3 regions of the Marinomonas sp. IMCC 4694 genome follow, and region 2 is predicted to be linked to each of the others. Evidence: predicted binding sites of a transcription regulator. Region 2 holds the regulator's gene; each other region holds the start of a gene.
What was found. The regulator sigma-54, encoded in region 2, starts transcription at its own class of promoters, with help from an activator protein. The targets are predictions, from matches to a motif close to TGGCACNNNNNTTGCTNT.

Region 1 (5,400 bases), 1.2 Mb from region 2:
AAGTGCTTCAGTGCCCTAAGCTCACAAGTATGCCTCATAGCTCCCCTGTCGTACGTGGTGTCGCTCACATTCGGGGTGGCACTATTCCTATTTTAGACTTGGGGTTAGCGACAGGCGCAAGCCCGATGGAAAATATCAGCCAATGCTTTGTTATCATCACAGAGTACAATCGTCGTATTCAAGGTTTTTTGGTTCGCGGTGTAGAGCGTATCGTTAATATGAATTGGAGTGATATACAGCCACCGCCAAAAGGTCTATTAAATGACAATTATTTGACCGCTGTGTGTCAAGTTGACAAGGAAATGGTTGAAATTATTGATGTTGAGCAGATTCTTTCCGAAGTGGCGCCGACCAAGCAAGACATATCGGATGGTATTTTGAATGATGGAATTACAGAGAACGCCAGAAAACATCATATACTGATTGTGGACGATTCATCCGTAGCGCGTAAGCAAATTAAGCGTTGTATGGAACAAGTTGGTTTTGTCACGACGGTGTTGTGTGACGGCAGAGAAGCGTTAAATTATCTACAGGCTATGGTTGCTGAAGGTAAAGACGTTACAAAAGAGTTTGCTATGGTGATTTCTGATATTGAGATGCCAGAAATGGATGGTTATACGCTCACTACCGCCATCAGAAATGACAGCCGTTTGCAGGATTTATTTATTCTACTTCATACGTCGTTAAGTGGTGTATTCAATGAAGCTATGGTTAAGAAAGTAGGTGCGGATGGCTTCTTAGCGAAGTTTCAACCTGATGAGCTTGCAAGATTAGCAATAGAAACAGTACAGGTCCAATCTGATCAGTAATTTGATTTATTAGCTTATTGGATTGTTATGATTGATCTGTTAGTTATGGAGTTTTAATGCTCAGTAGTACCAATGCAATCACACCGAATGGTTACTTACGTTTTAGAGACTATCTACAAAAAGTGTGTGGGATCTCACTAAGTGACAATAAGCAGTATTTAGTTGCTAGTCGTCTTGGTAAGGTGCTAGAGAGGGACGGTTTTGCAAGAATAGAGCAGCTTGTTGATGCTTTAGAGCGTATCGGCAGTTCTGCTTTAAAAGAAGAAGTCATTAATGCAATGACGACAAACGAAACGCTGTGGTTTAGAGATTCTCATCCTTTTATTATTCTGAAAGAGAAGATTCTCCCAGAAATGGTGGATGCGCCTTTAAGAATATGGTCTGCCGCTTCCTCTACTGGTCAAGAGCCTTACTCAATCAGTATGGTTATTGACGAATTTAAGGCGTCTCAGCCTGGTGTTTTGAAGTTTGGTGAGAAGATTGTTGCGACAGACATTTGCACTAATATTTTAGAACATGCAAAGCAGGGTGAATACGACAGTCTGGCCATTGCTAGGGGGTTGGGTGCCGACTTTCAGGGGCGCTATTTTGATAAGCTCAATGATGCCACTTGGAAAATAAGGTCTACCGTGAGTTCTCGAGTTGAATTCAGATATTTGAATCTCATTGAGTCATTTGCGGCGCTGGGAAAATTCGATGTGATTTTTTGCCGCAATGTTATGATTTATTTTACGACAGATCTAAAGTTAGACATTCTAAAAAGAATGCATGCTTCGTTGAAATCAGGAGGATATTTGTTTCTTGGTGGCTCTGAGGCAATCAGTGGATTGTCCGATTATTTCGAAATTGTGCAGTGCCGTCCAGGCATCGTCTACAAGGCTAAGGTTTTATAAGCCAAGGCTGTTTTCACCAAATTACTTCTCGTTTAAGGCTCATCTGCGTTGTGTGGATGGGCCTTTTTTTATGTCTATTCTCCTACTTTAATGTTGCCGCTTTTTGCCGTTGATCGTTGTTGTTTTTTTAAGGTTATGATTTTAAAGAGTTTTTATTTTGGCATTATAATTGCTTTAAATTTATTAACGATACTTTCTGTAATATTCATTGAGGATAAAATGGCCATATCTTTTGCAAGTGCATTTGCCGGATACGATAAGACATTGCAGTTTCGCAGTGATAGAGCGTCCGTGCTTGCTAATAATATCGCTAATGCCGATACGCCGAATTTTAAGGCTCGGGATATATCGTTCGACTCAATGCTAAGCAACGAGAGTAGTAAATTGTCCATGGTTGGAACCAATTCTAAACATATTTCTGGTCATGGTGCTTCAGGCGAGCCTGAAGGTTTGTTTTTTCGAAATGCAACCCAGCCATCTTTGGATGGCAATACGGTAGATATGCAAAGAGAGCAGGCGGAATATGCGCAGAACTCGATGCAGTTTGACACAAGTTTTATGCTGTTGGATAGGAAAATCAATGGCATGAGAAAAGCGCTTACTGGGAATTAATAACAATGTCTTTAAGTAATATTTTTACCATCTCTGGATCAGCAATGAGCGCTCAAACGGTACGTTTGAACACCATTGCAAGCAATATGGCGAATGTGGACAGTGCAGCAAGCGCGGCTGATCAAACCTACCGTGCTCGCAAGCCTATTTTTTCGCAAATGATGAACGACAATATGCGACGCTATGGCTGGAATAATGTTAAGTCAGATAACAGCGGTGCTGGGGTGGGCGTTAAGGTTGACGCTATTGTTGAGTCCGATGCACCTCTACAACCTCGCTATGAGCCAGATCACCCGATGGCCAATGAAGAGGGGTATGTGTTTTATCCAAATGTGAATCCAATGGAAGAAATGGCCGATATGATGTCAGCCTCTCGATCTTTTCAAACAAACGTTGAAATTATGAACTCCGCAAAAAGTATGATGCAAAAAATGCTCACGCTTGGGCAATCATAGGGGGTAGCTAATGACAGATATATCTAACGCAAAGGGTCTTGGCGGGCTGATTTCTCAATATGGCACTGAAGCGGCTAAATCAAAGGCTGGTATCGAGAAGCCTGAAGTGGATAAAAAAGACACCGCCTTAGCCGATCAGAATGTTTTTTTAAAGCTGTATATTGAGCAGCTAAAAGGCCAAGATCCGACGGCTCCTCAAGACACCAACGACATGGTTGCACAAATGTCTCAGTTTAGTTCCCTTGAGCGGCTGACCAGTATTTCGGATCAGCTTGAAAATATGGCGACGTCGTTGACATCGAACCAAGCGCTGAGTGCCTCGACGTTGGTAGGCAGATCCATAATGATGGAGGGTAATAAAGCGAAGGTGACTGAAAACGTAGACGCTGTCCAGCTTAGAACCACGCTGCCAGAAGGCTTACAGTCAGCGACATTAAAAATATACGATGCTGATAACCGCCTTGTCCGTACGACACCGCTGAAAAGTGATGAGTACAAATGGGACAAACTTGACAATGAAGGTCATGTTTTGCCACCTGGCGAATACCGTTTTGATGCGTCTTATGTCAATGATAAGGGTGAGACGTCAGCCCTCAGTACCCGTCTGCCAACGCGGATACAAGGCGTCACTATCAACGGTGAAAATGGCACTGAGCTGAATGTGGAAAATCACGGAAAAATCAAACTCACGAATGAATTAGAAATATTAGGGTAACTGGGGAATATTATGGGATTCAATACAGCGCTGTCTGGCATTAAAGCCTCTGCCGATTTTTTAAGTGTTACGGGTAATAATATCGCTAACTCTGATACAACAGGTTTTAAAAAATCTCGTATCGAATTTGATGATCTTTACAATACCAGTGTGCTCGGCGCAGGCAGTGGTAATAGTATTGGTTCCGGTGTGAGTGTGAGTGGTGTTTCGCAGGCGTTTTCGGCAGGTACCCTATCTTATACCGACAGCAACCTTGATCTGGCTATTGATGGCGGTGGTTTCTTTGTCGTGGATGCGGGTGTGACAAATTCATATACTCGAGCAGGCAATTTCAAATTAGATGAAAATGGCTTTTTGGTGACCAGCTCAGGTAATAACGTTCAGGGGTTTAATGCCGTAGACGGCGTGGTTGGTGGTAACTTAGAAGACCTTAAGATTCCTACTGAGCGTATTCCCCCTGAAGCAACGGCGAATATAAGTCTAACCATAAACTTAGACTCTAAAACCGAAGATGTTCCTCCTGTTATGAACGTGGACTTTGACCCTACTGATCCTGATACATATAACTTTACTCAGACTCAAGGTGTTCAGGACGCAAATGGTGTGTCTCATATCGTGACGTATTATTATGCGAAAAGTGATTTGCCAAACACTTATAAGGTGTATGCTACCGTCGATGGTAACGTTACCGATGACACTGGTGCTAAGTTCTTAGGTGACACCTACGCGACTTATAATTCGGCCGAAGGTGGTACGGATTATAATGGAGATGGTATTGAAGAGCAGCCCTACGAATTGTTGTACATTGGCGCTACAGTGCCTAATGCGGTTGACGTCGCGACCGGTACGAAAACGCCATTAGCGCTGGGTGGCACGTTAGGAGGAGTGGCCATTACATCGACATTGGCACCAACCGAGGTGCGTGATGCTCGTATTTCTGGGCGTGACGCCTTTAGCCCGCTGAATCCTGACTCTTACTCATACGGTAATACCAGAACCATTTACGACTCGCTCGGTGAGTCACATACTCTAGGGTATTATTTTATTAAACAGGGTGAAAATAATACTTACGAGATGCGTGTCACGATGGATGGTGAAGAAACATTCATTGATCCGATGAGCGGTGAGGAAACGCGTTATTTAGAAAAAAACACTTCAGTGATGTTCGATGCGGCTGGGAATCTAATGGGTACCTATCGAGGGATTCCTCCATTAGGGGTAGAGCAACCTATTACGCTAGAGGTGAGAGGGCTGGATCCGACCAATAGAAGTCAAATTGCGCCTCTTGATCTTGCTGGATCAACGCAGTTTGCTATCGCCAACACAGACTCTTTTGAGCAAGATGGTTTCTCGGCGGGTGAGTTGCAAGGGGTTTCTTTTGACAGCGAAGGTTTGCTGGTTGCGAATTACACCAACCAACAAACGGCAACACTTGGCCAGTTGGCTTTAGCCACATTCGACAGTACCAGCGGCTTGGTGCCGAATGGTCATACTGCATGGCTCGCAAGTAAAACGTCCGGGCCAGCCGATATTGGACGACCGAACTCCGGCACTTTGGGTAAAATTGCGGGTGGGGCGTTAGAAGAGTCGAACGTCGATCTTACGTCTGAATTGGTTGCTCTTATTGAGGCACAACGTAATTATCAGGCTAACAGCAAGACGTTAGAGACAGAAAACACAGTGACACAGACAATTATCAATCTTCGATAACGTCTTAAATACAGTCCATTTTGATACCGGGTTGGCCTTGCTATCCCGGTTTTTTTTTGCATTTTTTAGATGTTATTAGTTGGTATGATTCTTGAAGGATAACCGTCAAGTGAATTTAAATGGTTATGGATATTCTTCTAGGAGAAGGTAAGTGGATAAGGCCTTATATTTAGCCATGAGCGGCGGTGTACAAACCATGAACGCTC
Region 2 (5,400 bases):
CATGGGAACCTATATTAGAAAGATAGTAGCGAGACCAAGGAAGGAGAGAAACCCCACCACATCGGTCACGGTGGTCAAAATTACGCTGCCTGCAAGAGCAGGATCAATACCCAGTTTTTTTAATAAAATGGGCAGGAGTGTACCAGTGGTGGCGGCAAATAGCAGATTTATTATGATCGCGCCCGCAATGATATAGGCAATTTTGATGTTGTCAAACCAAAGTGCGGTGAGTGCTGCAATGACGGTTGCCCATAATATGCCGTTGATTAACCCTACGATGAGCTCTCTGTTTAAGAGCCATCGAGTGTTGGTTGAGCCAATTTGGTTCAAGGCGATTCCGCGTATCACCAAAGTCAGCACTTGAGACCCAGCAATACCGCCCATGCTGGCCACAATAGGCATGAGTATGGCCAGAGCCACCACTTGATCTAAGGTGTCTTGAAACAGGCCAATCACATAGGAAGCAATAAAAGCCGTAATCAAATTAATGCCAAGCCAAACGGCTCGGCGCCGCGTGGTTTTCATGATGGGCGAGAAAGTATCTTCATCATCATCTAGGCCCGCCATGCTTAGCATAGAGTGTTCCGCTTCATCTCGAATGACATCAACCACGTCATCAATCGTGATTCGGCCTAGTAATTTTTTTGTTACCCCGTCGATGACAGGGGCCGAAACCAGATCCATTTTCTCAAACAGTTGTGCCACTTCATTGGCTGGGGTTTCGGCTTGGATAACGGTGTATTCGGTTTCCATGATGTCTCGCACGGTGGCGTTGACATCGGATACCAGAAGTTTGGTCAGTGGCAGTATGCCGAGTAAACGATCTGAGCGGCTGACAACAAGCAGGCTGTCGGTCATATCTGGTAGTGTGTTGTGCCTGCGTAAATAGCGAAATACTATGTCAATAGTGATGTTCGGACGTATGGTAATAGTGTCCGTATTCATCAAGCCGCCGGCAGAATCTTCTGAGTAGCTTAATAGCGCTTCTACTCGGGCTCTGTCCTGAGTCGTCATTGAAGCAAGTACTTCTTTTACGATCGTCTCTGGCAAATGTTGAAGTAAATCGGCGAGATCATCGCTTTCGAAGTGTTCAGAAACGGCAATAAGTCGTTCTGTGTCCATGTTCTTCATGAACTGGACACCAATATCTTCACTCAGATATTGCAGTACTTCGCCTTCGTTTTTGGCTTCTATCAATTCCCAGAGCAGTTTGCGCTCTTTGGGCGGGGAAGATTCTAATAACCGAGCAACATCTTGCGCAGGCAAAGCGCCGTTAAGCAAATAACGGATCTGCATCGTGGCACCGGATTCAAGCGATTCGGTGACGGTCTGAAGGTGATTAAGCGTGCTTTGCTCTGACATAGTGGTGCTACTCGTCTTCCCCAAAGCGATTGTGAATCAATTCAATAACAGCATTAAGGGCGTCTTCTTCATCGTCACCGTTCGTCTTAATAATTATGTCTGTGCCTTTGCCTGCCGCTAGCATCATCATAGCCATGATGCTTTTACCGTCTACATTTCGCCCTTCTTTCTCGATGGTAATGTCACAAGAAAAGCGAGATGTTGTTTCTACAAGTTTGCCAGCCGCCCGAGCGTGTAAACCAAGCTTGTTAATAATAGTAGTGGACTTTTCCTGCATGCTCTTTTCCTATAGTAGTGCGCTAAATACAGTAAATAGATCTTCGTTTGACTGAGCCAAACGCAGTTTTTTTAGTGATTCGGGAGACTGAGCTAATTCAGCAATTTGTGCTAAGGTCGCAAGGTGCTGGTCGCATTCATTGGGCGGCACAATCAGCGCAAAAATAAGGTCAACGGGTTTTCTATCAATCGAATCAAAATCGATTGCCGTTTGCAGTGACATGATGACAATGGCGGTATGGTTCGCTGATTCGAGTCGACAGTGTGGGATGGCAATGCCATTGCCGATCCCTGTGCTTCCGAGTTTTTCTCGTCCAAGCAACGCGTCATAAATGGCTTCGTTGTTGCAGTGAAGTCGGTTTGAGGCGATGTCGGCAAGCGTTTCAAGAACACGTTTTTTGCTCACAATATCTTGTTGCGCTAAAACAAGATCTGCTTTTAATAAGGCTTTCAAGGACATGATAAAATGGTTTCCGTTTAGATCAGTCGTTTTCGTTCGTTGGACGGAGGGATGTTCATCGCCTCGCGGTATTTTGCCACAGTTCGTCTAGCAACCTGTATGCCTTGACCGGCCAGTATTGCGGCCAGTTTGTTGTCGCTTAACGGTTTTTTTGCAGGTTCATCAGCGACTAATTTTTTGATCATAGCTCGTATCGCGGTGGATGAACACTCTCCGCCTGAAGCCGTGTTAACGTGGCTTGAGAAGAAGTACTTGAGCTCAAAGATACCTTTGGGCGTGTGCATGTATTTTTGTGTTGTGACTCGAGAAATGGTCGACTCGTGCATGCCTACTTCTTCGGCAACATCGTGTAGAACCATGGGCTTCATCGCTTCTTCGCCCAGTTCAAAAAAATCAATTTGACGACTGACAATGCAGCTGGCGACTTTTAGTAGGGTTTCGTTGCGGCTTTGTAAGCTTTTCATAAACCACTTGGCTTCTTGAAGCGAAGTTTTAATGTAACTCGCGTCTTCTGGTGTGGCTGCTGTGCTGGCCATCGCTGAATAAGTTTCATTGATCTTTACAGGCGGTAAGGCGTCGTTGTTAAGTTCAACTTGCCAGGTATTATTGCGTTTTTTAACAGACACATCTGGAATGACATAGTCAGTATCGTCAGCGTCAATCACGGAACCCGGTCGTGGATTTAGTTGCTGAATGAGGTTGATAACCTCTTTAAGTGCTTCGTCTTTGAGTTTGGTTTTTCGGCTAAGTTGTGCAAAATCTCGATTGCCTAATAATGGCAGATAATGATCGATTAGGTTATGTGTGCTTTTGTATAAGGGGTGCGTATTAAAGGCCTCTAATTGCACCAGTAAACAGTCACGTAGATCAATAGAGCAAACCCCTACGGGGTCGAAACGTTGCAAGCGATGCTGTACTGCGATGACTTCTTCAATATCTAAATCATCAAGCTCAGCTCCCAAAGATTCCCAAATGTCCTCAGGAGTGATGCTAAGATACCCATCCGGCTGAACGCATTCGATGATAGCGTAAGCGATTTCAATGTCCCGATCTGACATATGGGTCAGGTTTAATTGCCATATCAGGTGATCTTGAATGCTCTCAGCAGGGGCGTTGCGACTTTCGAAATCACCGTCTCCTTCGTAACTGTTGTTGTCACTGATTGCGGCGGACGATCCTTGGTAGGTGTCATCCCAGCTGCTGTCTATGGACAACTCTTCCGGAATGCTTTCGGTCCACTCTGATTCGATGCGAGGCTCTTCGCTTGGTGCATCAAGGGGGGTATCGGCTGCGCTTTTAGATTCGATACTGGCGGGCGCATCATGATGATGTTCGTCGTCATCCAGTTCAAGCAATGGGTTTGACTCTAAGAATTCGTGTATTTCTTGTTTAAGGTCTAACGTGGAAAGCTGCAGCAAACGGATGGCTTGTTGCAGTTGCGGCGTCATGGTCAGCTGTTGACCGAGTTTTAATTGCAAAGACTGCTTCATAGAGCAACTCTTTTTGTTTGAGTGAATTGGAACGAGTTGTGCATACTACTCCCTTTCTCCAGCAATGATAAGGGGTTACAGACGGAAGTCGTCGCCTAAATAGACCTTTTTTACTTGTTCGTTATTGATCACCGTCTCAGCGTCGCCCGAGGCAATAATGTAGCCATTACCCACAATGTAGGCTTTATCGCAAATGTCCAGTGTCTCACGAACGTTGTGATCGGTGATCAACACACCAATGCCACTTTGTTGAAGATGTTTAATAATGAGCTTAATATCACCAACTGAAATGGGGTCAACCCCTGCAAATGGTTCGTCTAACAATATGAACTTTGGGTTCATAGCGACGGCTCTTGCTATTTCAACACGACGCCTTTCACCACCGGATAAGGCCATACCCAAATTATGACGAATGTGGGTAATGTGAAACTCCTCAAGTAAGCTTTCTAGGCGATCTTTTTGTTGCGTTTTGTTCAGTTCTTTACGGGTTTCTAAAATGGCTAAGATGTTATTTTCAACTGACATTTTGCGAAAAATAGACGCTTCTTGTGGTAAGTAGCCAATGCCTTTTTGGGCGCGTGTGTGCATGGCGTTATGGGTGATGTCTTGCCCATCAATGAAAATACCGCCAGCGTCATTGGCGACCATGCCTACAATCATATAAAAGCAGGTGGTTTTTCCGGCACCATTAGGGCCAAGTAAGCCTACCGCTTCGCCAGACTCAACGGCTATAGAGACGTCTTTTACGACTTGGCGTTTTTTATAACTTTTGGCGAGATTTTTTGCTTCTAAGCGTGCCATCTATTTTTTTGCCTCAGGTGCTTGGGGTTGTAATGTCATAAAGACGCGGCCTGTGGTTTTTTTCTCGGCACTGAAAGTGCCGTCTGCGATCATGTAGAGAATGTAGTCCGCAGTAATGGAGTTTTGCATGCGGCTCAAATAACTCTCGCCGAGAATTTCAAGTGTAGAGTCATGGGTTGAGTAACGTATTTCATTCCCCTGACTGATAACCATGTTACCACTCCAGTCCACTTGCTGGCTGAACTTGGCGGGTTTTCCTGTCGCTTCTAGGCGATTGAACGCCCGTGTCAGCGGATCTGTTGATACTTTTAGGTACTGGGCTTGTATTTCAATCGTACCTTGTTTTACGAAGACATTGCCTTTGTAAATAGCTTCACCAGAGGTTTGATCAAAAGCAGCTTCATCGGCCTGAATTTCGAGCGGTTGACTCATGTCTTCTGGCAGTGCGTAAGCTTGAGAGCCTAACAGTGCCACGGCGACTAAGGCACTAATATTAACGAATGGTTTCATATTTTCCTCGTACAGATCCTGTCATCAAGACGTCTTCTGAGTGAATGTAAGTGGTTATTTTGCCTGCAGAAGTCTCACCTTGAGTTGATATCAGCATGGCATTGCCATAACTGATGAGTGATTGGTCTTGCTCTAAATAGTGCACATTATCGGCCACCAGCTGAATGTTTTCTGATAGTCGGTATTTTTTAATCGCTTGGGCATTTTCAGTGAGCAAAATATCACTGCTGCCATCGTCGATAATGCCTTTGTCGGCTTTTGCATTCCAATAACCTGTTTCAGAAAAACGTTCAATATTGGGGGATTCTAACAGAGTTTTTGATTGAGCTACGTAATGTAAAGTCTGTTTTGCATTCAGTGTTTCAACTAGCTCTCCGTTTGTATTGTACGCGGTGATTTTTACTTGTGTGATGAAGTAATCTGGAGAAGTGCTGAGTGAATCAGTTGCCACCAAGTTCTGTTTTGGCGATGTGCCAAGCCAAAAAACAGCGCTTAGTACGA
Region 3 (5,400 bases), 1.7 Mb from region 2:
GGTTTGGTAATTCCAACCTTTTGCGCCGTTTTCTTCCCATTGGTCGAAATCACACGCGTGACCACGCACATAGACCATGCCGTTGATCGACGAGGAGCCGCCTAATACTTTACCGCGTGGACAATGCATTTCACGGCCATCAAGACCGGGTTCTTTGTCCGTATGAAATTGCCACGCGTATTTAGTCGTGTTCATTGGGTAAGACAAGGCGGTCGGCATTTGAATAAAAATGCTTTTATCCGAGCCGCCCATTTCTAATAACAAAACCGAATGTTCGCCGCTTTCGGTGAGTCGGTCTGCCAGCACACACCCTGCAGAGCCAGCACCGACGATGATGTAATCGTACGTTTCGTTTGCCATGACTGTTCTCATCTATTAAGAGTTAAGCGTCCCGCTCAGTAAGGGCTTTGAATGTCGTTTAGGTCGACAAAGACACTCTTCGTTTGCGTGTAGTGGTACAAGGTTTCGATGCCGTTTTCACGGCCAATACCAGACTCTTTGTAACCGCCCACTGGCATTTCAGCCGGAGAAGAACCCCATGCGTTGATCCAGCAAATACCGGCTTGCATTTGGCCAATCACGCGGTGTGCGCGGGCGAAGTCTTTGGTGAAAACGCCAGCCGCTAGGCCCAGTTTAGTATCGTTAGCGCGAGCAATGACTTCGTCTTCGTCGGTGAAGCTAAGCACTGACATCACAGGGCCGAAGATTTCGTCGCGCACTTGTGGCATGTCGTCGGTGCAATCGGTGAAAACCGTCGGAGCAACAAACGCGCCTTTGTCTAAGCCGTTTTCAGTCACTTGGTAACCGCCGCACAATAAGGTTGCGCCTGCGTCTTTGGCCGCTTGAATGTAACCCAAGACTTTTTGCATGTGGTCTTTAGAAATCAATGCGCCAACTTGTGTGTTCATGTCCATTGGGTCACCAATGATCATGGCTTCAGTGCGCGTTTTCAGTTCTTTGGTGAAAGCGTCGAGCATGTCGGCATGAACAAAAACACGAGTGCCGTTGGTGCACACTTCACCTTGGGTGTAAAAATTGGCGAGCATGGCGGCCGAAACGGCTTGATCCACTGGCATGTCTGGGAAAATGATCATTGGCGATTTACCACCCAGTTCCATGGTTACCTGTTTCAAAGATTGCGCCGAAGCGGCCATGACTTTTTTGCCTGTGCCCACTTCGCCAGTGAACGAGACTTTGTCGATCTCAGGATGTGCGGTGATCATTTGGCCTGTTCTGGCATCGCCTTGGATGACGTTGAATACGCCATCTGGCAAGCCTGCTTGGGTAAAGATTTCGGCCAGTTTAAGGGCGGTAAGCGGTGTTTCTTCAGACGGTTTGAAGATCATAGCGTTACCCGCAGCCAGCGCTGGGCCAGATTTCCACATGGCGATTTGGATTGGATAGTTCCACGCGCCGATGCCTGCGCAAATGCCAAGCGGCTCACGACGAGTGTAGAAGAAGTTGCCATTGCCAAGGTCTTGGTAGTCGCCTTGGATCTTGTCGGTTAGACCTGCGTAATATTCGATTACGTCAGCGCCCGTTTGAATGTCTACGCAAATGGCTTCTTGCAGTGGTTTGCCAGTGTCTAGTACTTCGAGACGAGCTAGCTCTTCGTTATTTTCGCGTAACAAGTCGGCGGCTTTTTTAAGAATGCGTCCGCGTTCAACGGCGCTCATTGCCGCCCATACTTTTTGACCTTGCTTTGCGGATTCAATAGCAGCATCGAGTTCTGCTTGGCCTGCGTGCTCTATTGTTGCAATCACTTCGCCTGTCGCTGGGTTGATTGTTTCAAAATGTTCACCGCTGGTGGATGCATGGTAGCGGCCGTGAATGTATTGCTGCTGATGTGTCATAAAATACCTCTTCCGTCTATTCGATGCTGCTTGGCAAGTAGTGTTCGGAGCACCAAGGAGTGTTTTTTGTTAAACGCACGTTTAATAAAAAACATTGTACACATTTTCGCACTCAAATGGCAGTCGAGTAAAAAGGGCATAGCGTGAAAGCGTCGTTAAGGGGACGTTTTTGAGCGTTTTGTGACCGGTATTTGTTTTGGTTTATAAGAAGAGGGGCGCTCTTTGCTGTGGTTTTGAACAAAGAGCGAAAGCCGGATGATTACAGGTGTAATACGCTGTTTGAGTCTTGGCTGACGGGGCTGGGAACATAGTCGTCTGCCATGTCGTCGTTTAGCCATTCTGTGCCGTCAATGACGTATCTGAACTGATAAGCCGTATCGATATCCAGATTGAGCGTTGAAGCATAAACACCGGACTTCTGTTTCTTCATCAGGTTTGCAGTGCAATCCCAATTATTGAAGTCGCCCACCAAGGCAACGTTTTTCGCGTCACCTACTGCTTCTACAGGAATCGCGAACTTTACTTTGCATTCTGGCTTGGTTTTCAAATAGGTTTTTTCAATCATTTCCAGCTCCATGGTCTAGCGATAGACAAATAATAGTTAGGCTACTGCAAAAGCCTGAGGGACGATGAAATAGCTTCTTGGTAGAGCATAAGCAAGGCTTACGCCAAACTTTCTAACCGCTTAATTTTCAATCAAAAAAACAATGTGAGAGCGTGTGCTGTCGAATTTATGAGCCAAATTTGCCTTAAAACCGTGTACGGGTGCGCCATTTTTGGGCTTACCAAAGGGTACAATTTAAAGACGTAAATTCACAATTCGCTTGCTCTAAATGTCCTACACTCAAATGACAACAAAAATAATGAGGTGTTTGTATGGACATTCAAATGGGCGTTCTCATTGTGTTAAGTGTGATGCTTGTTATTAAGATCATCTATTTGGCGTTTTTCAAACGACCAGAACAACAAGACCATCACCATGCGCATCATTCAAATCACCATCACGACTCATAGTTGTCAGGCGTCGTGTTATTGGTTGTGACCACGGTAGCGTTTGTTTTTCGCTTCTTTGACGGTATTTAGGTCTACTAGGACTAATCCGTCCACACAGTAGCCAAAGTCGGCATCGACACCAAAGTCCAAGAAGCGAACCCCGCCCGGCTCACACAATTCACTGTATTGCTTGAACAACGTAGGCACACTCGCTCCAAAATGGCTGAGTTGTTCTTTTAGCACTCTAAAATCTTCTTCGTAATCGTCACCGCTGAACATGTTTGCAATAATGTCATTGTGTTCGGCGTTTACCTGATACGGCGTGAAAGAGCGCGCTAGGTGTTCTTTGTCGGCAAAGTAAAGCGTGTAAAAAGACACAATGAAGTCTTTGGCCACTTGAGGGTAGCTGTTGCTTAGGCTGACAGGGCCAAACATGTAACGAATGTCAGGGTGCTTATCTAAGTAAGCCCCAATGCCGTACCACAAATAATCTAAGCTGCGTTTGCCCCAGTATTTTGGTTGGATGAAGCTGCGGCCTAGCTCGATGCCTTGTTCAAAATACGGTTCCATGTCGCAGGAGTATTTGAACAGTTCGGCGCTGTAAATGCGGTTTGGTTTGTCTTCTTTCATGTAGCGAGCGACTTCGCCGATGCGATAAGCGCCCACAATTTCCAGTTCTTCTTCATCCCATAAAATCAAATGGCGGTAATGTTGGTCGAACTTATCTAAGTCCGAACGCTCGCCTGTGCCTTCACCTACTTTACGAAAGGCGATTTCGCGTAAACGTCCAATTTCCTTCATCGTTACCGACATCGGATCGTAATCAACAAGGTAAATTTGCTTGTTGTCTTTGGTGCTGCCAAGGTGCTCTGAGACTTTCAGCTCTTGTTTGATCATCTGTCTGTTTTGTGGGTGTTCTACCGTTTTCTCGGTTTTTAGAAGCGGTTTTTTGCCCTTAGCGATCCGGTACAAATGACGTTTTACTAATTTGTTTTTTTCTTTGTCGCTCAATGGCAGTTTGGCTAATTCTTGAATCGGAATCGCTTGACCAACCTGCATGGGGATCTTGCGATTGCGTTGGCGAAACATTTCATTTGCAAGCTGAATCGTCGACAACGGACGGTATAAAATGGAGCTTGTGTAAAACAACATAGAGTTACGGCCACCAATGTGAACCGGCAATAACGGACTGTTGGTCTTTTGTGCCAGCTTCAGATAGTTCTGATTCCACTGCTGGTCTTTTACGCCACTAGGCGACATACGAGACACTTCCCCCGCTGGGAAAATGATCACCGCTTCTTCATTGTGTAAGCAGCTCATGATGGCTTTGAGTTGTTGGCGTCCGGTTTTTCCACCAAGATTATCAACGGGAAGAACCCGCTGTTTTAATCCATCAAAGCCCATCAACAAGTCGTTTGCTACTATCTTAACGTCAGGGCGAATTTCACCGATTAATCGCAGCAAAGCGAGGCCATCCAAGGCGCCAAGAGGGTGGTTGGCGATGATCATTACACGCCCGCTTGCGGGAATATTACGACGGTCTATTTGGCTGACTTGATAGCTGAAATTGAAGTGATCAAGCACTCGATCAATAAATTCGAAGCCGACACAGCCGTGGTTTTTTTCCAAGAATTGGTTTACTTCCCTTTCGTGGAATAAGCGCTTTAACACGCTTAACGTTGGGCGAGTGATAAATGGGCTTTTATCGAAAAACTGAGGCGATTTACTGGCAATCATTTGCTCGACTTGTATCACAGTGATGCTCCGCTTTAATAATTTTTGGATATCTTATTAACCAGAGTAGAGCGTTAATATGACAGCAGCGTGACGTCGTGATGGCGGATATATGACCTGAGATATTCATTTGCATCAGGCAAAAAAAACCCACCAAAAGGTGGGCTAAAAAGTCGTCTACTAGAGAGTTATAACGCAGTGTACGACTGAGCTCGGGTACGGTTTACTTCATCGTTGGCATTGAAAACTCTGCGCCAGCGCGAAGTCCTGTTGGCCAGCGTGCCGTGATGGTTTTCATGCGAGTGTAGAAACGTACGCCGTCTGGACCGTGCATGTGCAATGGACCGAACAAAGAACGTTTCCAGCCGCCAAAGCTGTGGAATGCCATTGGCACCGGAATGGGCACATTTACGCCAACCATGCCGACTTGAACGTCTTCACAGAATTGACGAGCGGTATCGCCATCACGGGTGAAGATTGAGGTGCCATTACCGTATTCGTGGGCATTGATCATATCCAATGCTTCTTGGTAACTGTTGGCGCGAACCACGCATAAAACAGGACCAAAAATTTCTTCGTTGTAAACACGCATGCCTTGTTTCACATTGTCGAACAAGGTGGGTCCAACGAAGTAACCATTTTCATTGCCTGGATAGACAAAATCACGCCCATCACGCACCAAGGTTGCGCCTTCTTCCACACCAATGCTGATGTAGTCTTTGATTTTTGCGCAATGTTCTTTGGAAATAACAGGGCCCATGTGAGCCTCTTCTGGTAGTCCAACACCTGGGCCGACGCGCATTCCGTCGATTTCGATACT

Region 1: flgB (flagellar basal body rod protein FlgB) is a predicted target of sigma-54. The motif match lies at 1,861-1,878, and genes of this name have one in related genera.
Region 3: FXV75_RS01275 (isoamylase early set domain-containing protein) is a predicted target of sigma-54. The motif match lies at 2,507-2,524, and genes of this name have one in related genera.

Annotation. Positions count from the first base shown of each region.
Region 1 is NZ_VSRV01000001.1:817,277-822,676, forward strand. It holds gene FXV75_RS03765 (chemotaxis protein CheV) at 1-809, shown strand, start outside; gene FXV75_RS03770 (CheR family methyltransferase) at 866-1,702, shown strand; gene flgB (flagellar basal body rod protein FlgB) at 1,922-2,314, shown strand; gene flgC (flagellar basal body rod protein FlgC) at 2,320-2,769, shown strand; gene FXV75_RS03785 (flagellar hook assembly protein FlgD) at 2,780-3,484, shown strand; gene FXV75_RS03790 (flagellar hook-basal body complex protein) at 3,497-5,194, shown strand; gene flgF (flagellar basal-body rod protein FlgF) at 5,346-5,400, shown strand, end outside.
Region 2 is NZ_VSRV01000001.1:1,983,706-1,989,105, reverse strand. It holds gene yjgA (ribosome biogenesis factor YjgA) at 1-3, opposite strand, end outside; gene mgtE (magnesium transporter) at 10-1,362, opposite strand; gene FXV75_RS09070 (HPr family phosphocarrier protein) at 1,370-1,639, opposite strand; gene FXV75_RS09065 (PTS sugar transporter subunit IIA) at 1,649-2,098, opposite strand; gene FXV75_RS09060 (RNA polymerase factor sigma-54) at 2,116-3,588, opposite strand; gene lptB (LPS export ABC transporter ATP-binding protein) at 3,664-4,389, opposite strand; gene lptA (lipopolysaccharide transport periplasmic protein LptA) at 4,390-4,899, opposite strand; gene lptC (LPS export ABC transporter periplasmic protein LptC) at 4,883-5,400, opposite strand, start outside.
Region 3 is NZ_VSRV01000001.1:271,807-277,206, forward strand. It holds gene betA (choline dehydrogenase) at 1-360, opposite strand, end outside; gene betB (betaine-aldehyde dehydrogenase) at 396-1,853, opposite strand; gene FXV75_RS01275 (isoamylase early set domain-containing protein) at 2,113-2,418, opposite strand; gene FXV75_RS16305 (hypothetical protein) at 2,730-2,867, shown strand; gene FXV75_RS01280 (GNAT family N-acyltransferase) at 2,883-4,601, opposite strand; gene FXV75_RS01285 (CoA-acylating methylmalonate-semialdehyde dehydrogenase) at 4,804-5,400, opposite strand, start outside.